2 regions of the Vibrio tapetis subsp. tapetis genome follow, and region 1 is predicted to be linked to the other one. Evidence: predicted binding sites of a transcription regulator. Region 1 holds the regulator's gene; the other holds the start of a gene.

Region 1 (10,280 bases):
CAGGCCTTTACGAGTCGGCAGAGGCTCTTATTAGGTGGAATCATCCAACTCGAGGCATGGTTTCTCCTGCTGAGTTTATCCCTGTGGCAGAAGAATCAGGCTTGATTCTGCCGATTGGGTATTGGAAAAAGCCATTTCCCAAATGAAAGAGTGGCACGTTAATGGCGTTATGTTGAAAGACATTGCTGTGAATTTATCCGCTCTTCAACTTAACGATGCAAAAATCGTCAGTCAGGTCAAATCCCTCTGTGAACACTATCAGTTGTCTCCGAACTTATTGACCCTTGAAGTGACGGAAACGTCACTTTTATCTAGCCATACGGATGTCATCGGTAAGATTAAGGAGTTAAAAGAGTTTGGGATCAAGATCGCACTTGATGACTTTGGTACTGGCTATTCAAGCCTTAGTTATTTGAACGAACTTCCATTGACTAAATTGAAAATAGATCGTTCGTTTGTTGCAAAAGTGGGTGAAAATGATAATGAAATGTTGCTTGATGCGATATTTTCAATCGCACATGGGTTGAGTTTGAGTGTTATCGCTGAAGGTGTAGAGACCCAGAATCAATTCGACTATATCGTGGCAAGGCAGTGCGAGTATAGCCAAGGTTACCTATTTAGTAAGCCAGTCCCCCCAACAGAGCTGGAATTGATACTCAGAAAGGAAATGTCGCCTTGTTAGATATGATAAAACGAAGATCACGTAACACAATTGAAACCTTATTGTTACATAATAAATATACGTGGTAAGACCTGTCACAATTCTTGAATTAGTGATTGTAATTGCATATTAATTTAGCTACAAAGGCTTCATTAAAGCGTACTCTGTAAAATATAATTAAAAGTACGAAAAAATAAAAATTAATAGATATTGGATATGTATTATTCGCTTGGTTTGCTCAATGGATTGAAAATGCACCAAAGTGCCTCTTTTTTCTCCATTTATAACAAATTGAGCTCACTGTGTGGGCAACTTTCCCTTTGATAGCGCCTGTGAGTGTACCGCTAGGTATAAACGTCAATACCTAGACACTTAACATGCGCTATTTACCTAGTTGCTAACACAGATGTCAAAAAACTATAAATATGGAGATTTAAAATGGCTGGTGTTCTAGGAATGATTCTTGCGGGTGGTGAAGGTTCACGTCTTCGTCCTTTAACGGAATCACGCAGTAAACCCTCGGTTCCTTTTGGCGGTAGCTACCGTCTGATTGACTTCGCTCTAAACAACTTCGTTAATGCTGATTTAATGCGTATTTACGTGTTAACACAGTTCAAATCGCAATCACTTTACCTTCACATGAAAAAAGGCTGGAACCTATCCGGTATTACGGATCGATTCATTGATACAGTCCCTGCTCAAATGCGTGACGGTAAACGTTGGTATGAAGGCACAGCAGATGCTATTTACCAAAACATCCGTTTCGTTGAGTTGGCTGACCCTGATCAAGTTTGTATTTTTGGCTCTGACCATATCTACAAAATGGATATTCGCCAAATGCTTGATTTCCACAAACGAGTAGAAGCAAGCTTAACAGTATCAGCAATTCGTATGCCTTTATCTGAGGCCTCTGAATTTGGTGTTATTGAAGTAGACGAAAACGGCAAGATGATTGGTTTTGAAGAAAAACCACAAAACCCTAAATCAATCCCTGGTTCTCCAGGCGAAGCGTTGGTTTCTATGGGTAACTACATTTTTGAGACAGACGCTCTTTGTAAAGAACTTCGTGAAGATGCAGACAACGAAGCATCAAGCCATGACTTTGGTAAAGACATTATCCCGAAAATGTTCCCTCAAGGTGATGTGTACGTTTACGACTTCTCAACCAATAAAATCAGCGGTGAGAAAGAAACAACGTACTGGCGTGATGTAGGTAGCATCGATTCATACTGGTCTGCTCATATGGATCTACTAGACAAAGATCCTCAATTCTCACTTTATAACCGTAAGTGGCAGTTGCATACATACTACCCACCATTGCCGCCAGCAACTTTTGTTGACGTTGATGAAAACAAGGTAAACAAAGTTACCGATAGTTTGATCTCAGGTGGTAGTTACGTTCAAGGCTCTGATATCTACAAGTCTGTACTTGGCTATCGCAGTAATGTTGCTAGTGGCTCAATGATCAGCGAGTCAATCTTGTTAGGTGATGTTAAAGTAGGCGCTGGCTGTAAAATTCGCCGCGCAATCATTGATAAGAATGTTGAGTTTGCACCGGGCACCGTTATTGGTGAAGATTTAGAACTAGACGCACAACGATTCCATGTTTCTCCTGATGGCATTGTTGTCGTTAAGAAAGGGATGAAAGTTGGATTCTAAGATGGATCGATTGAACATTTGGTTTACAGTATCTGAAGCTGAAGGCTTGATCAAAAGTGGAGGCTTAGCCGATGTGGCTAAGGCTCTGCCGAAAGCGCTTCAAGGGTTAGGTCACGAGGTTGCGATTGTACTTCCTGCGTATCAAAAACTGCCAGGTAAGTCGGACGCGCAAGTTGTCCTCTCTACAGAGTTGGATTTTTGGCCTCATATTGGCTATCAAGTCCGCAAGTTGTCGCTTGATGGTGTGGATGTTTATGCGGTTGAGTGCGACAAGTACTTTGATCGACCTGAACTCTATGCGCAAGCGAATCAAGCTTATGCCGATAACGGCGAACGTTTTGGCTTTTTCGCTTCTGCTTGTCTAGATATGTTGCCAAAACTGGGCATTAATCCAGACATCATTCATGCAAATGATTGGCATACAGGGCTAATACCATTCTTACTAAAAACACGTTATGAGCATGATGAGCGTTATCAGCATATTCGTAGTGTGTTAACAGTACATAACGCCATCTTTAAGGGTATTTATTCTTACGATGAGCTTGAGATCATCCCAGAGCTTAATCTGTCGGGAATGGATCACCTGCAATATGGTTATGGTCATGTCAGTATGCTTAGAGCAGGCGTTGCCTTTGCTGACAAAGTAAATGCAGTCAGTCCCAACTACGCTGCAGAACTAATGACACCGCTTGGTTCACACGGAATGGTCGATGATTTTGTTCATCGTAGTGCTGACTTATACGGCATTGTTAATGGTTGTGATTACAGTGAGTGGAGCCCGGTAACGGACAAACACTTACCTGCTAATTACAAGCCAACATTAACGAGTATGGTGAAAGGCAAAGCGCTGAATAAGCGTTGTCTGCAAGAAGAAGTCGGGTTACAAACAGAAAAATTGCCAGTATTTGGTATGGTTTGCCGTCTGACGCATCAGAAAGGCTTCCACTACATATTGCCAATTTTAGAGCAGTTTCTTCGTAATGACGTCCAGTTGGTTATCGTTGGTACGGGTGAACCAGAAGTGGCTCAGCAACTGCATCAAGTGGCGAAACAGTTTCCGACTAAATTCGCTTTTATCGAAGCTTACGATAACCGTCTAGCTCATTTAGTTGAAGCAGGTTCGGACTTCTTCTTGATGCCTTCAGAGTTTGAAGCGTGTGGTTTGAATCAAATCTACAGCATGTCTTACGGAACATTGCCAATCGTACGTGCGGTCGGTGGCCTTAAAGACACAGTGGTGGACTATGATCAGAGCCCAAAACAAGCAACAGGTTTTAGCTTCGACGAGCCAGAGCCTCTCGCGTTGTTAGCGGTTATGCAAAGAGCGTTGATTTTGTATCTTCAGCAACCTGATGAAATGAAACGCGTTCAGTTACATGCCATGAACACAGACTTTAGCTGGATCGATTCGGCTAAGCTGTACGATGAGATGTACCGCGCTGCATTAAGATAGAACGACCAATGTTCCTATTAGAAGGCCTCCTTGCGAGGCCTTTTTTATATCAGTAAGCCTAATCGCTCTAGATATCACGAAATGACGCAATTTGTTGCAATATGGTTGGCGAAGTAAGTCGGTATGAATTGTGGTTCGTTAACCTGAAAGACATAAGAAAATGAGTAACTTAAATTTGAAAGTGATCAATATGTAGCGCGTGAAAGCTTCGGTACTAGGTTATGCACCTAGGCATTGCTGTTACACTGCCTTTTATATGTGGTAGTATTTTGCAATCAATATAAGTACTAAAATAAATAGATAAGCATATTTGAATGTCTGACGCCTTGCTGTTCCATAAAACTTACCTTCACCCAACGAGTAAACACTGGGTGGTATTCGTCCATGGTGCGGGCGGAAGCTCATCTATTTGGTTTAAACAAATCAAAGCCTATCGAGAGCACTTCAACTTAGTGTTGGTGGATCTACGTGGACACGGTCGTTCACACCAGCTTATAAAAGACATCATTAATAGCGACTACACGTTCAAAGATGTATCGCAGGATGTGTTGAAAGTCATGGATCATTTAAAGATCCAATCAGCGCACTTTGTCGGAATGTCTCTTGGAACGATCATCGTGCGCAATGTCGCTGAAATCGCAGCTGAAAGAGTATCAAGTATGGTACTTGGTGGCGCGGTAACACGGTTTAACGCTCGCTCTCAAGCCTTGGTAAAACTGGGGGATTGGAGCAAGAATATTTTGCCATATATGTGGCTGTATCGCTTATTTGCTTATATCGTTATGCCTCAGCGTAGTCAAAAAGAATCACGGCATTTATTCATCCGAGAAGCAAAAAAATTATGCCAAAAGGAATTCAAACGCTGGTATACCTTGGCTGCGGATGTGAATCCGTTAATGCGTTACTTTAAAGAGCAAGATATCCCTATACCGACGCTTTATCTTATGGGGGATAAAGACTACATGTTTATCCAACCGGTAAAAGAGATGGTAAAAGTACACAAGAAAAGTGCGTTGATCGAGATTCCAAATTGCGGTCACGTCTGTAATGTTGAAAAGCCGGAAGCCTTTAACAGGCAATCAATCGCCTTTATTCAGCAGCACGCTTGTTCATAACGTTACGGTACTCTTTTCCCCAAACCTGAGTACCGTCTCTGCTTTCTCTGCTTTCTCTGCTTTACTTAGCCTTTAGCCCTAATCATTCCCTACAAATCTTGTGAGCCACAATTCCAACAGCAAGAAAATTGCGGTTCAATCGACTCGCCGCATTGTTTGCACAACCACGGCGTTTGCCCATTAGACGTTGAGTCCAAATATTGCTGTATGAGGCTTAATGATAGCTGGTGTTGGCTTTCATTTAACAACCATACATAAGGCTCACTGTTCTCCCCGAAAGGCAGTTCGCCTTGAAGGCCAAACAAGCCTTCTCCGCGAACTTCACACTCTATCCCTTGCGTCTTGAGTAGCTCGCAAACAATGTGCGCTTCCGGCGGGATTGTGGCGGAAAATAATTTCATACTCTCTCTCGTTTTATTATCGTTCTGCTAGCTGGCTTTTTTTTGTACAGACGACTGTACTTTCCCCATGATCCACTTAGCGGCGACTGGGAAAACGCCCAATAATGCGAAGGATAATAGAACAGTAGGGGAGACAATACCGGATAAGCTTTCTATTTGAGCCAATTGCGTGCCTGCGTTGATAAATACTGCAGTGCCAGGGAGCATGCCGAGTTGGCTTACAAAATAGAATTGCAGCGTTTTTATTGGTGTTAATCCCATGACGAGGTTAATCAAGAAGAATGGAAAAACAGGGATTAAGCGTAGGCTAAATAGGTAGAATGCCCCATCTCGCTTAACCCCTTCATTAATGGTTTCTAACTTGGCGCCAAATCGATTTTGTACCCAGTCGCGTAGTAGATAGCGGCTACTCAAAAACGCCAATGTTGCGCCAAGCGTACTGGCGAAAGAAACTAAGATAAGTCCGGTGGTAAAACCAAATAGTGCGGCGCCGAGTAGGGTAATTACGGTAGCTCCGGGTACAGAGAAGGCGGTGACTAATACGTATAATGCGAAGTAACTTAACGCTGAAACAATGAAATTGTTTTCAATAAACTCACCTAAAGCAACTTGTTGGGCTTTAGCGTTTTCAAGCGTTAGGTGTGGACCAAAATTGATCGCCAATACCACGATTACAGCGATGAAGACTATCCCTAAAATGATCTTCTTGTTCATATTTACGTCCTGTTTAGAAAAGTTGTATAAATCTTAATAAGTATGACAGAGGAAATAGGATAAAACTTTCATTTGATACAAAAAAAACCGCGAGCTTGTCAGTTCGCGGTTTTTTGTTGTTCATATTATGTCGACCTAATTTAGCTGATCGATGAGCTCGTCTCTGCGTTGTTTCGGGATGACTGACCAGTGTGTGCCGTTAATAGCGCCTTCAAGCGCCCACAATAGCTCGAATCCAACATCTCCGGTGTGCGTTTGGCTAATTGCTTGATAAGCTTTAGCTGCACCGTGAGTGCGTAAATCGTCGGCACTATTGATTCCGGCTTTCTTAAGCATTCTTTCAGTACCTAAACGCAGGTTAGGTAAATCTTTTAAACGAGTTGGTTTCACCTCGGCTTGCTTGAGCTTTTCGGTATTTGCAACCGTGAGAGCCTTAAGTGCAATATCGAGGATATCTTGAGGCGTTTCCCACATCTGAAAAGGTAATGCAAAATACTTGGTAACGACGGGAAAACCACGCTTTTTATAGACATAAGGCTGAAGACCTTGTTGCTTAAATGTCAGCGCATTGGCTGCATCAGCCCTTATGTGAAGAGTATCGTTTACGACCAAAGCAAACATAGTATTGTCTGCAAAGACACCAAAGCCACCAAACATAGAGCGAGATTTTATCTTCCCTAAAGTCTCAAATAGCTTAAGTGAGTTTTTTAATATCGGTTTATCCATGCTAATAATCTCGGTTTAGAAACAACGTCACCAAAATCAGGTCCGAGAAGTGAGCAAAACTATGCGAGTGTTATATAAGCCACAAGGTAGCTATATAAATTTTGCATATTTGCCATCGGCGACCCCACTACCATACCAATAATACATATTGATTTAGGCCGGAAGTTTTGCGTCCTACTTTTTCAAGTAGTTTGCCCTGTGCGTGACAATAAAATCATAGTGAAAAATCGGAACAAACATCACAATTGAGGTTTCTTAATGTGACATTGGTTCAAATAAGAGTGCCTACAATATGAAACAGCCCTCGCATATGAAGCAAGGGCCATTAAATATGAATTAATCTGCTATTTGCTAGATTAATCTTTTGACGGATTGACGTTCAACAATCTCGGGGTGCATTTCAAACACTCGTTTGTCATGTTCTTTATCTTTAATGCGTTCAAGCAAGATCTCAAAAGCTGTTTTACCAACACGACGTTTAGGTTGGTGTACCGTGGTGAGTGGCGGTGAAAAGTAACCAGAGACTTCAATATTATCGTAACCAATAACAGAGATATCGTCAGGAACGCTCAGGCCTTTTTCTTGAAGACGACTTAAGAGTCCAAGAGCCATGGTGTCATTGAAGCAAAAAACCGCGGTTGGGCGTTGTGCCATAGCAATGATTTTATCCGCTGCGACAACCGCCATATCACATTCGAAATTACCTTCAATGATGTGATCTTCTTGGAACTCAATGTTTGCTTCGGCTAGAGCGCGTTTATAACCGGCTATACGCTCGATGCAGGCGAGTTTGTCTAAGTGGCCACTTAAACAAGCGATGTCTGTGTGTCCGTGATCAATTAGGTATTTCGTTGCTAGATACCCACCTTCTTCAGAGTTATCGATGATCTTATCTGCATGAGAGCTTTCAGGGCCCCAGTCCATGATTACTTTTGGAATGTCAGCGTGAGAATCAAGCATTCCACGAAGTTCTTCCGTTAAATCTGAACACATGACTAATATGCCGTCTACACGTTTCTCAGCGAGCATACGGATATAATCTCGTTGCTTTTCGTAGATACCACCAGTATTACACAGAATCAAAGTGTAGCCTTGACGGTAGCAGTAGCTCTCAACACCGTCGACAACTTCGGCGAAAAATGGGTTGGTAGACTGAGTTACTAGCATGCCGATCGTACGGGTCGTATTACACTTAAGGCTGCGTGCGACAGCGCTTGGGGCATAATTTAGTTCTTCTACTGCTTTGTTTACTCGCTCTTGCGTTGCTTCAGCAACAAAACGAGTTTTATTAATTACATGTGAAACCGTAGTAGTCGATACACCGGCAATACGCGCAACATCTTTAATCGTGGCCATAAAAATTTCCTGTCGAGTCAGCACCGTATGAGTATTAGTTTAATGGAGGGCTGACCAAATATAATTAATGCAAAAAATAAAACCGCTCAATATAGGCGGTTTTCATGGAACTGGCGTGTTTTCATATTTTATCGTTTGCGATCACAATTTTAGACCGATTCAAACACTCTGACAACGTTATTTGTTTCAAAACGACGATGTATTCATTAAAACAGTGAATTCAGGAATGAAAAATGATAACGAGAGATGACCAAAATGAAGGGAGAGGGCCGTATTTTCGACCCTCTAGATGTCTTTTACTGCTCGCCTGAAATGTATTCACAATCAAGCTTAAGGAAGGCAAGCAACAGCTGTGCTACTGCGGCATAAAACCCAAATTCATCGAATTGGCGGCATTTTGCGTTAAATGATGGAACCCAAGTCAGCATGTGTTGTTCGATAAATTGTTTTTGTTCCAGTAAAGCCAACTCAAAGTCGTTTTCATTGTCGATTTCGTTAGAACGCACGATTAGGTTACCAAGGAAGTCGAGCTCTAATGCGAGATGATCGGCAGGTTCATTAAAGCCTTCTTGCTTGGTAATGTTTTTGTCTTTCATCAGTTGCTCCATTGCCAGAGCAGGTTTACCGTTTAACAAACCTTCAGTGCCAATATACAAGGAGGCATAAGGGAGTGCCGCATTTTTGGCGGTAGCTAAGAACAAACCACAAAAGTCGGCGGACAGTTCTAGTTGAACATCGGCACGGTCTTGCAGTTGGTTAAGCGAGTTAATCAGCGCGGATGTCGCCTCTGTTAACTGAGGGTTTTCACCTAAGCCAGAAATAAAGCCTCTGATCTCAGCTGTATGGTACGCCGTTAATTCATCTTCAGTTAGTTCACGCGCAAATAGGCTCGATAGCCACCAATATATCTCTGCCCGTTTTTCGTTGAACGCTTTAGCTTCTTGCATAGGGATAACTCTCATAAAGAACTGACAAGGTGATTCTAACGGATTAAGATGAACAGAACTAATCCAAAATATGTTAAATAATGAAAGCTTATTGCTGATTATTAACCCAGGCTGTCAAGGTTGCTCTGAATCAATAAAAGCTAAAAAAAATGGTTATTTTAGTCTATTCGCTAGATATGTAACGGATTGTGAATAGAATAAATAGAGAGTGTAGATAAAAATATTATAAGTGGTGTAGATGAGCTATCACGTTTTAGTCGTAGAAGATGATGTGGTCACACGTAGTAAGCTGGCGGGTTACTTCCAAAATGAAGGTTATACCGTGAGCGAAGCTGAAAATGGCGAACAGATGCGTGCCATTTTGGGTGAGTACTCCATAGATTTGGTGATGCTAGATATTAACCTTCCTAGCGAAGATGGGCTAATGCTGACGCGAGAACTTCGTAGCCAGTCTAACATTGGCATCATACTGGTTACCGGTCGTACAGACAGCATTGATAAAATTGTTGGTTTGGAGATGGGCGCAGACGATTACGTTACCAAGCCCTTTGAATTGCGAGAATTACTCGTTCGGGTTAAGAATTTACTTTGGAGAATTTCGTTAGTATCGGAAGCTTCTTCACGTGATATTCAAAAAGAAGAATCAGGACAACTTGTGCGTTTTGGTGAATGGACATTTGATGTTCAAAGAAGATCATTAAGTTGCAATGGAGAGCCGGTCAAGCTGACAAAGGCTGAGTACGAATTGCTTGTTGCCTTGTCATCTTATCCGAACAAAGTGTTAAGTCGTGAACGGATTTTGAATATGATCAGCCATCGTGTCGACGCCCCTAACGATCGTACTATCGACGTATTGATTCGTCGAATGAGAGCCAAGATGGAACAGGATCCTAAAAATCCACAAATCTTCGTAACGGTTCATGGTGAAGGCTATATGTTTGCGGGTGATTGACCTCGTGAGCCCTTCTAGTAAATGAGCCATAAAAAAACCGAGATGATTATCTTAATGCCGATCGTTTAGCTACTTGAACGATCCTCCAGAGGCCTCATAATCGGTCGTAACGTAAGTTACGGCCGATTTTTGTTTGCCCAGCGAAGCTGGCAAACCCATTAGGCTGAAAGAAGCCTAAATCACCCTGATTGAGGGGAAGATAATCCGAATCGCAAGGGCGTTGCTGGCCAACGGCAGGGTTTGAAGGAAGCGATAGGAAGTTAACAGTACACAACGAAAGTGAACCTGATTCGGCA
Region 2 (10,280 bases), 440 kb from region 1:
CTGATCTTATGGTTCAGCCATGCCTGGATTGAGTCAATCCTTAACAGCGCTCCGGAATTCGCGTTATTCAAGAGCATACTCCGGCGCTCAGGCCATGGTTTGCAATTTAGCAAAGTCACTTCCGATAAAGTCTACCAACTGCTGTCGGGCATTAACGAACTTGCACCACATCACCAGTTTTTACGCTTAATAGAGAGTTTAACCTTACTCGCTGATGACAATAAAAGTATAGAGATGTCGGCTCGAAGTTATGGAGCCACAGAGCATTTTGAAGATAACGAACAACATAAGAAAGTCGAACTCGCTCGGCAATACTTGGAAAATAACTATCAAGATCCCATCAAGATCCGCGATTGCAGTCGTGTACTTCACATGAGCGAAAGCTCGGTTTATCGCTTATTTGAACGACACTTCAATGAGAGTTTTTCTGAGCACTTGAAAAGCTTCCGAATAGGTAAGGCGTGTGAATTGTTAGTCAATTCTCAAGTCCCTATCTCGCTAGTCGCAGAACAATCTGGCTTTACTAATTTGTCCAATTTTAATCGTCAATTTAGAACCATGAAGGGCATGACACCAAGGGACTTTCGAGTACAGTTTAATCGATAGCAGCATAGTGACCAAGTTTAGGGGGAATTCCTCCAATAAATAGTCCAATTGCGACTATACTTTTAATTGGCTACAAGCATCATATTGATTTAAATCAAAGAGCAATACGATAAGAAATACCCCCCATTATGTAAAGAAAATGTTGTAAACCCCTTCAAAGCCATATTTTACGCATTGTATGAACTCGACCAATTTTAATATCGATTTTTGTCATAAAACCCATCGAGAATTTGCGTTTTATTCCTTTATTGGCTTGCTCTAACTTACCAACCAAAGCACATAAAAATAAATGTGTAACTCTAGTGAGAAAATACGAACCAGCCAAGGAAGAAACTATGAATAAGCAACTCACAGTATGTGTTTTAGCCTTCATATCAATAAACGCATATGCTCAACGCCAAGATCAAGAACCGATTAAAGTCATCAAGATGGTTGATGGTTTAAATATCCAAAAAGTAGAATTAGGCAAAACCTTATGGTTTGAGCCAAGGCTTTCTGCTTCCAATACCATCTCTTGTAACTCATGCCACAACCTAGCAAAAGGTGGTGTAGATAACCTCCCAAGCTCTATCGGGTACAAATGGGCTATCGGTCCGATTAACTCTCCAACTGTATTCAACTCTGACTTAAACTTTGTACAGTTTTGGAATGGACGCGCGGAAAATTTGCAAGCTCAAGCGGCCGGTCCAATTGAAAATCCGCTAGAAATGGCGCTAACTCATGAACTCGCTATCGATACTCTTAAGTCTATCCCTGAATACCGTACTTGGTTCAAACAAGCTTACAACACAGAAGATTTCGGAATCACTGAAGTGACCGATGCCATTGCAACATTTGAAAAAACACTACGCACACCCAATGCACAATTCGATAAATGGCTACAAGGTGACGATAGCGCATTAACGTCCGTTCAGTTAGAAGGTTATCAACTGTTTAAATCGAAAGGATGTACAGCGTGTCATAGTGGTCCATTGGCAGGAGGTGAAATGTATCAAAAAATGGGGCTAGTAAAACCATTTGATACTAAAAACCCTGATGAAGGGCGTAAAGCTATTACAGGAGAAGAATTCGATAAATTCGTGTTTAAGGTACCAACTCTTAGAAATGTGGAACTAACCTATCCGTACTTTCATGATGGCTCAGTATGGGATCTTCAACAAGCAGTAGAGCTTATGGCAAACATTCAGTTAGGCCAGAAGCTAACTAAAGATGAATCAGGAAAAATCACTGAGTTCTTGAAAACTCTAACAGGTGAGCAGCCTCAAGTAATACTGCCTAACTTGCCTCCATCGACGATTGAAACCGCTAGACCAAAGATATAAATGTCTAACGATAGCTCTTAATTTCAAACATAAACGACAAAAGCCTGACAACTCTAGGAGTTATCAGGCTTTCTAAATGTGGTACGCCCTGAAGGATTCGAACCTTCGACCACATCCTTAGAAGGGACGTGCTCTATCCAGCTGAGCTAAGGGCGCGCTACAGGGAAAGGATTATACGAGTTGAGCGCCCAAGGTCAACGGGTTTATCTAACATTCTGATCTGAATGGCCAAAAAAAAACCATGCCGATGCTTTTTACAGCATTCATTAGTAAAGCAATCGATTGCCTAATGGCATTTGTCACACTTTTTTGCGACAATGTGCGCCAGTGTTAGTCCCATTATCTAAAGGAATACCATGACTGCTCAAAATATCGATGGAAAATTGATTTCACAAACGGTTCGCTCTGAAGTAGCGGCTCGTGTAAAAGCTCGTACTGATTCGGGTTTGCGAGCACCTGGTCTTGCCGTGGTTCTTGTTGGTCAAGATCCAGCATCTCAAGTTTACGTTGGTAGTAAACGTCGCGCGTGTGAAGAAGTTGGCTTTGTTTCTAAATCTTTTGACCTTCCAGCAGACTCCACTCAAGAAGCACTGCTAGAGCTAGTAGATCAATTAAACCAAGACAATGAGATCGACGGTATTTTGGTTCAACTGCCACTACCAGCAGGAATCGACGACACTCAAGTATTAGAGCGCATTCACCCTGAAAAAGACGTCGATGGTTTCCACCCTTATAACGTGGGCCGTTTGTGTCAACGAATTCCTAAATTGAGGTCTTGTACGCCAAAAGGCATCATAACGCTACTCGATCGTTACAACATTGAATTACGCGGAAAGCACGCTGTGGTAGTTGGCGCTTCTAATATCGTTGGCCGTCCAATGACAATGGAACTATTACTTGCGGGCTGTACAACGACAACTTGTCACCGCTTCACAAAAGATTTAGAGCATCACGTTCGTCAGGCTGACGTTGTTGTTGTGGCAGTTGGTAAGCCTAACTTCATCCCTGGCGCTTGGATCAAAGAAGGCGCTATCGTGGTCGATGTAGGCATCAACCGTTTGGAGTCTGGTAAGCTTATCGGCGACGTTGAGTACGACGTTGCTAAAACAAAAGCAAGCTTCATTACACCAGTACCGGGTGGTGTTGGGCCAATGACAGTGGCAAGCTTGATAGAGAACACCATGATTGCTTGTGAACAATACCACAGCGATAAATAACTGAATCTGGCTCACTAAAAGCCAGATGATAAAAAGGCTCACCGTTTTGCGGTGAGCCTTTTTTGTACCCGTCCATTGATTCGGTTAGGTACTACACGCCAGTGTTTTGTAGGCTAACACGCACATCGCTTCAATACGGTAGTACGTGCAGCCCTAGATTTTTTAGATTGAAAGAATGACACCAGCAATCGCGGCACTCATTAGGTTAGCAAGGACACCGGCAGTAATCGCCTTAGCGCCATTGTTAGAAATATAAGTGCGTCGTTCTGGCACTATGCTTCCAAGGCCACCAATTAACATCGCCATAGTGGAAATATTAGCAAAGCCACATAGTGCGAAAGTCACAATGGCTTGCGAATGTTCGCTTAACTGGTCTTTCACTTCCATCAATTGAATAAACGCAACGAACTCGTTAACCACCACTTTGTTACCAATCAATGAACCCGCAACGATCGCTTCATTCCATGGGATTCCGAGTAACCAAGCTACAGGAGCAAAAAGGTAGCCCATAATTAGGCCAAAGCTCAACTCAATACCAAACCATGAGCCGACGTTACCTAGTAAACCATCTAACAGGGCTATCACACTAACAAAAGCAAGCAGCGTTGCACCAACCGCTACCGCGATACGTACACCCGACATAGCACCATCAGCCATCGCTTCAACAACATTTGCTGCTCGTGGAATCTCAACGTCATCCAGATCATTCACTTGCACGTCATCCGGGCTTGGCGGAACCAAGATTTTCGCCATTAATAACCCTGCTGGAGCAGACATAAACGCAGCAGTAATCAGGTAATTTAAATCCACGCCAAGTGACGCGTAACCAACCAAAGTGCCACCCGCTACCGAAGCAAGTCCACAGGTCATCACGGCAAAAAACTGAGAGTCGCTCATTTTGCTCAGATAAGGTTTAACAACTAGGGGAGCCTCAATCATGCCAACAAAGATATTGGCAGTCGCCGAAAGTGATTCCGCACGGCCAGTGCCCAAAAGTTTTTGCAAAGCGCCACCAATAAGGTTGATGACTCTTGGCATTAAACCAATGTGATAAAGTGCTGAAATTAGAGCCGAGAAGAAGATGATCACACCCAATACATTGATGGCGAAAACAAACCCATTACTTCCATCTGCTAAGCCTCCAAATAAGAACCCAATCCCGTGCTGTCCGTAATCGATCAAGCCAGATACGGCTCCGGTCACGCTATTAAGCGCATTTTTGCCTGCTGGCAAATATAAAACCAGGTATGCAAAAAATATCTGTAAAAGAAAGGCTAAACCTACCGTGCGTAATGGGATATTTTTACGATTGGTTGATAGCAACCAAGCGGTAAATAAAATAGCAATGATGCCTAATATTGAAGTCATGTCGCGTCTTCTTGGGGTTATAAAACAGGAAAGACGCGCATTGTAAGAGCGAAATTAGCAGATGCAAGTTAGGCTTGTTAATGATTTGAAACAACTTGGTCAGCACAAAATTCAAACAACAGTAACGTACTGATTTAATAGAATTATCAGTAACGTATTTACCAACTATTTCCATATGGAAAAAATATTTCCCACCATAGAAACAATCGTTTGCTTTTTATCTTATTCGCTAATTCAATTGAATCGTTGATTGTAGCGATCTATCCCAGTATGGCTCATCTCCTAAATGCTGTTTAAGAAAATCAATAACCACAGCAAGCTTCTTCGGTTTGTGCTTTCTGCTTGGATACACCGCGTAGAAGGTCATCTTTTGATTTGCTCGCCAGTCTGGTAATAACTGAAGCAACTCCCCTTTGCGAAATTCGTCTTTAAGCAAGTAAGTCGCTAAGTAAGCAATACCCCAACCTGATATTGCGGCATTCCGAACCGCTTCCGCCAAATCGACTTGATAGTTACCCGAGACGTTAATCCATAATTCTTCGTCTTCCTTGCTAAAGCTCCAAGTACTGTAATCTCTCTGGCGGCTGTGATAAATCAAGCAATTGTGTTCCATCAGATCTTGAGGCTGATATGGCGTACCGCACTTAGCCAAATAATCTGGTGAAGCCACCAACACAAAGCGTGTCTCGGTGAGCCTTTGCGCCACATAACCATCAGGCAATTGCTCAAGATTCGTTATCCATAAATCGAGGCCTATTTCGACCATATCGACATAGTCATCGAACAGGCTAACTTCGATCTGTAATAACGGGTAAGCGAGTTGCAGCTCCTCAATTAAGGGAATGATATGCAATGTACCAAACGATTGGGCAATGCCAATCCTTAATGGCCCCGAGACTTCATCTCGTTGGTCTTCAACCAAGTTTGCCGCATCTTCCATGGCAGCCATCAACGTTGTACAGCATTGATAAAACTGTTCACCCGTCGGCGTTGCCGATACAGTACGGGTTGTTCTTTGTACTAGTTTGACCTTAAGTTCCGATTCTAATTTAGCAATTTGCTTACTAACGTGAGAAACCGATACATTGAGTTGCTTTGCTGCAACAGTGAAGCTTCCATGCAAGATCAAATTGTAAAAAATCACCATTTGACTGGCTCTTTCTGTCGACATGTTCAATCCTTAGCATTAAAAAAGGGCTCTTACAGAGCCCTCTTATTTCACATTTTTATTCGTCAAATTTAATTCTATCGGCTAAATGACTAACGGCTAACGCAAAGTAATAAGAGCGATTCCATTTCATCAATACCTGATAGTTATTATAGATGAGATAAGATCGGCCATTTACGTCATCAGGCATAATAAGCCAAGCTTCGATATCCGTATCCGGTTGAGGCAACGCACCGCCATTCATACGCGTTACGCCAAGCTCTCCCCACTGCGCTAAAGTCTTCGCTTTATCCTGTTGACGACCTTGCAGATCACTATCTATTCCTTTAGGAACCAAAACTTGGCGCCCCCAAGTATAGGTATCATCCCAGCCCGATTGCTTTAGGTAATTGGCAGTAGACGCAAACACATCAGCTTTTGTGTTCCAAATATCCTTTTTCCCGTCACCATTACCATCCGCTGCATACGCAATAAATGAACTCGGCATAAACTGACACTGCCCCATCGCTCCGGCCCATGATCCTTTCATGTCTTGGGCGGCAATATGGCCTTGTTCAAGTATCGTTAAGGCTGCCATCGTTTCTTTACGGAAGAAAGCTTCACGGCGTCCGTCATAAGCTAACGTCGTTAACGCATCGATCACACTATAACCACCGGTAAACTTACCGAAATTACTTTCAACGCCCCACAAAGCAACAATGAAACGGGGCTGAACACCAAACTCCTCACCAATCTGTTTCAATTCCGTGTAGTGTTTGCTGTACAACTGCTTAGCCTGTTTCACTTTCCAGTCAGGCACCGCTCGCGGAATGTATTCGTCCAGAGTCAATCGCTTTTCAGGTTGATTTCTGTCCGCTTTTACCGCTCGCGGTTTGTACGTTACATCGACAAATGCACTGCTTAAGGTTTGTTCAGAGATCCCTTTCTGTCTGGCTTCGGCTTTTAATTCACTGACGTATTCATCAAAAGTAGGTTTCGCCATTATTGATGTGGATAAACCCAGCCCTATAATCGTTGTTATGATCTTCCTCAACCTAACTCTCCTTTCGCATGTTGGCTTGCTACGAGCGTGCAGCCTTTTGCTCTTTGTATTTTTCTAATTGGTTTTCAACTGGCGGTGGTACTTGTAAAAAGAATCCATCCGTCTTCAGTGATTGTTTCACTTTCTCAATATCTACTTGAGCTAATGTTCTGCCATCCATCTTAATCACCATCACGAACATCGGTGTGCCAAACACCTTTTTCAGTTCTTCTGGTACGTCAGAGAAATCGTCTTTTTTTGGCACGTAGAGGTACATACCTTCTTTCTTGCTGCTTTTGTAGATAGAACACAACATAAGTAACCTATTTTTAATCCTTTTGTTCACACATAAAGTTAAGTTTTCGCAAACTTTATGAGATTTTGGTATGAAAGCACCTATTTGGCAATAAGATTGCTTGATGAGGCTAGTTAACAAATATAACATGCTTACATCTCTTGGCTATCGTAATAGCATAACGTTTGAAGAAGTAAGATGACCACAACAACAGATTTAAAAGGAAGCAGTTTCACCTTATCTGTTCTCCACTTATCCGGAAATCAAGTTGAAGACAGCATTACCTTCCTCAATCAAAAGGTTGAGCAAGCGCCTGCTTTTTTTGCTAATGCTCCGGTGGTACTAAACGTCGAACTCGTTTCAGGTGACATTGATTTTCATGCACTGAAAACGGGGGTTCTCAATGCAGGAATGATTCCAGTTGGTATCGCAGGTTGTAAAGACAGGCGTGCACAAGATTCAGCAAAACAAGCTGGCTTTGCGTTGATGTCGGCTAGTAAGTCGCCAACCAGAGAACCTGCAAAAATGGCTCCAGTTAAAATAATTCGAACTCCGATTCGTTCTGGCCAACAGGTGTATGCCAAAGATGGGGACTTAGTGATCTTAAGCCACGTTAGCGCAGGCGCAGAAGTTATTGCCGATGGCAGCATTCATATTCACGGCACATTGCGTGGTCGTGCGATTGCCGGAGCGAGTGGTCAAACGCAAGCCAAGATAATTTGTAACGATTTGCAAGCAGAGCTGATTTCCATCGCTGGAAACTATTGGCTTAGCGACAAAATTGAAAGCGGGTATTGGCAGAAGAAAATCATGTTTGGCATGATTGATGACCAACTGCATATCGACATACTCAGTATTTAAAAATAATAAGGAATTAATGATGGCACGCATTATTGTTGTTACATCAGGCAAAGGTGGCGTAGGTAAAACAACCTCGAGTGCAGCTATTGCTTCTGGTCTTGCCCTTAAAGGCAAAAAAACCGCCGTAATAGACTTTGATATCGGCTTACGTAACCTAGATCTCATCATGGGTTGCGAGCGTCGTGTTGTTTACGACTTTGTAAATGTAATCAATGGCGAAGCAACGTTAAATCAAGCACTCATAAAAGATAAGCGTACCAGCAATCTTTTCATTCTACCCGCTTCTCAAACTCGTGATAAAGACGCGCTAACGAAAGAAGGCGTGGAACGCGTGTTTCAAGAAATGGACGAGATGGGTTTCGACTTCATTATCTGCGATTCTCCCGCAGGTATCGAGCAAGGCGCGTTAATGGCGCTATACTTTGCAGATGAAGCCATTGTTACCACCAACCCAGAAGTCTCTTCAGTACGCGATTCAGACCGTATCTTAGGTATCTTGGATTCAAAGAGCCGACGTTCAGAATTGGGCCTTGAGCCAGTTAAACAGCATTTATTGCTTACTCGCTACAACCCTGCTCGTGTAACGACAGGCGAAATGTTAAGTGTTGAAGATGTTGAAGAGATTCTTCATGTTCCGTTGATTGGCGTGATCCCAGAAAGCCAAGCTGTACTAAACGCGTCTAACAAAGGTGTACCGGTGATCTTCGATGAAGAAACTGATGCTGGTATGGCTTACGGTGACGCAGTAGAACGTTTACTGGGTGAAACTATTGAATTCCGCTTTTTGACTGAACAGAAAAAAGGCATCTTTCAACGTCTATTTGGGAGCTAGTTAATTATGTCACTGCTGGAGTTTTTCCGACCACAAAAGAAAACATCCGCGAATGTTGCCAAAGAGCGCTTGCAGATCATCGTTGCTGAACGTCGTAAAGAAGGACAAGGTTCGCCATCTTATTTACCTCAATTAAAGCAAGACATTCTCGAAGTTCTTAAGAAATACGTAGACGTAAACCCTAACATGGTTGAAGTATCGCTAGATCAGAGCGATACCGATTTGTCCGTGCTAGAGCTGAACGTTAAACTGCCTGACGAAGAGAAGTAATTTTTCCATTTCGAGCTAGCACAAAAAAGCTCTGGTTTTCGCCAGAGCTTTTTTAATTTAGCGTTCACTTAAATGACTAGTTAATCAAAGTGCTTGATTAGCTTCTCGCCTAAGACTTCCAAACGCCAACCTTGCATGGTGTCTGGTAGAGTGCTTGGATCGCGGTCTTTCTTCCATACCCAAGTAAACACTTGATTGAGCTGCTTTTTAGACGCTAAGAATTCTGTTGCTAAGCCGGTTGCTTGCGCAGCACGCTTTACTTCATCTTTTAGGTCTTTAAACAATTGCTTATAACCAGGAAGATCCATTAAACGGTCAATGGCTTGCGGCCACTCTTCTTCTGGTACTAACTCGCCTTCTTTTACCATCGCGATCACTCGATTGCCATGGCGTCTAATTTCTCGAAAATCAAAGCCCTCTTGCTCCATTTTCTTCAAGCTCTTAATGTTTAAACGAGCGCATTCAAGCATATCTTGTTCACGGAACACAAAGTTAAGTGCCAAATCACGCTTAATGGCTTCTTCGACACGCCATTTAGCTAGAATTTGGAGGGTAGCTAACTGCTTTGGCTGTAATTGCCAAGCGCCCTTTACATCGATGTAAGCGACGTCTGGTACATGACGTACAGCACGCTTACTAACGACTAAATCAGATTCTTGCTGCACGGCTTCCCACCAGCCAGCCTCTTGCACTGCGACTTCAAGCTTTTGATAAATAGGCTGCAAATAAAACACATCGGCGGCCGCGTATTCGAGTTGCTTTTCAGTCAGTGGTCTTGCTAACCAGTCTGTTCGAGCTTCGCTTTTGTCCAACTCGATATCAAGATACTCTTTCGCTAGGGCAGCAAAGCCTGTCGACAAACCATGGCCTAAAAACGCCGCCATGATTTGGGTGTCAATCATCGGGGTTGGCATGGTTCCAAATGAATGCGCGAACACTTCTAAGTCTTCACCACAGGCATGTAACACCTTTACCACTGCCGTGTCTTTCAGCAACGCGGTGAATGCACTCATATCGTCGATTTCTGTCGGATCAATTAATGACAAGTTTTCGCCATCGAAAAGTTGGATCAGCCCAAGCTGCGGAAAATAGGTACGTGTGCGAACAAATTCGGTATCCAACATAACGGTATCAACTTCTCTGGCAAGTTGACAAACGCGTTCTAATTCAGTTTGGTTGACAATGATTTGATAATTCACTGGCTTCTCTAAGTTAAAAAAGGGCGGAACGGCACTAAACATAAGACATCGAGTAGGGTGAGGCGTCTCCGCCTCATCCCTCTCACAGAACCGTACGTACGGACCTCGTATACGGCTCATG

The links. Region 1 encodes PurR, which represses purine synthesis genes. Its sites were predicted from a motif close to TNANGNAAACGTTTNCNTNA; they were not measured.
Region 2: folD (bifunctional methylenetetrahydrofolate dehydrogenase/methenyltetrahydrofolate cyclohydrolase FolD) is a predicted target of PurR. The motif match lies at 2,199-2,218, and genes of this name have one in related genera.

What each region holds. Positions count from the first base shown of each region.
Region 1 is NZ_LT960611.1:1,719,543-1,729,822, reverse strand. Features, by position in the region: partial or broken gene VTAP4600_RS07675 (bifunctional diguanylate cyclase/phosphodiesterase) at 1-682, shown strand, start outside; gene glgC (glucose-1-phosphate adenylyltransferase) at 1,100-2,320, shown strand; gene glgA (glycogen synthase GlgA) at 2,322-3,773, shown strand; gene VTAP4600_RS07655 (alpha/beta fold hydrolase) at 4,088-4,888, shown strand; gene VTAP4600_RS07650 (putative signal transducing protein) at 4,978-5,289, opposite strand; gene VTAP4600_RS07645 (TVP38/TMEM64 family protein) at 5,317-6,003, opposite strand; gene VTAP4600_RS07640 (TfoX/Sxy family DNA transformation protein) at 6,139-6,729, opposite strand; cyclic di-GMP riboswitch class I at 6,844-6,935, opposite strand; gene purR (HTH-type transcriptional repressor PurR) at 7,081-8,085, opposite strand; gene torD (molecular chaperone TorD) at 8,382-9,032, opposite strand; gene torR (two-component system response regulator TorR) at 9,271-9,984, shown strand.
Region 2 is NZ_LT960611.1:2,160,308-2,170,587, forward strand. Features, by position in the region: gene VTAP4600_RS09575 (helix-turn-helix domain-containing protein) at 1-606, shown strand, start outside; gene VTAP4600_RS09580 (cytochrome-c peroxidase) at 942-1,928, shown strand; tRNA gene VTAP4600_RS09585 (tRNA-Arg) at 2,008-2,084, opposite strand; gene folD (bifunctional methylenetetrahydrofolate dehydrogenase/methenyltetrahydrofolate cyclohydrolase FolD) at 2,285-3,145, shown strand; gene VTAP4600_RS09595 (NupC/NupG family nucleoside CNT transporter) at 3,308-4,513, opposite strand; gene VTAP4600_RS09600 (LysR family transcriptional regulator) at 4,743-5,684, opposite strand; gene VTAP4600_RS09605 (lytic murein transglycosylase) at 5,740-6,714, opposite strand; gene VTAP4600_RS09610 (YcgL domain-containing protein) at 6,743-7,018, opposite strand; gene minC (septum site-determining protein MinC) at 7,196-7,858, shown strand; gene minD (septum site-determining protein MinD) at 7,878-8,690, shown strand; gene minE (cell division topological specificity factor MinE) at 8,697-8,960, shown strand; gene rnd (ribonuclease D) at 9,041-10,159, opposite strand; partial or broken gene ltrA (group II intron reverse transcriptase/maturase) at 10,276-10,280, opposite strand, start outside.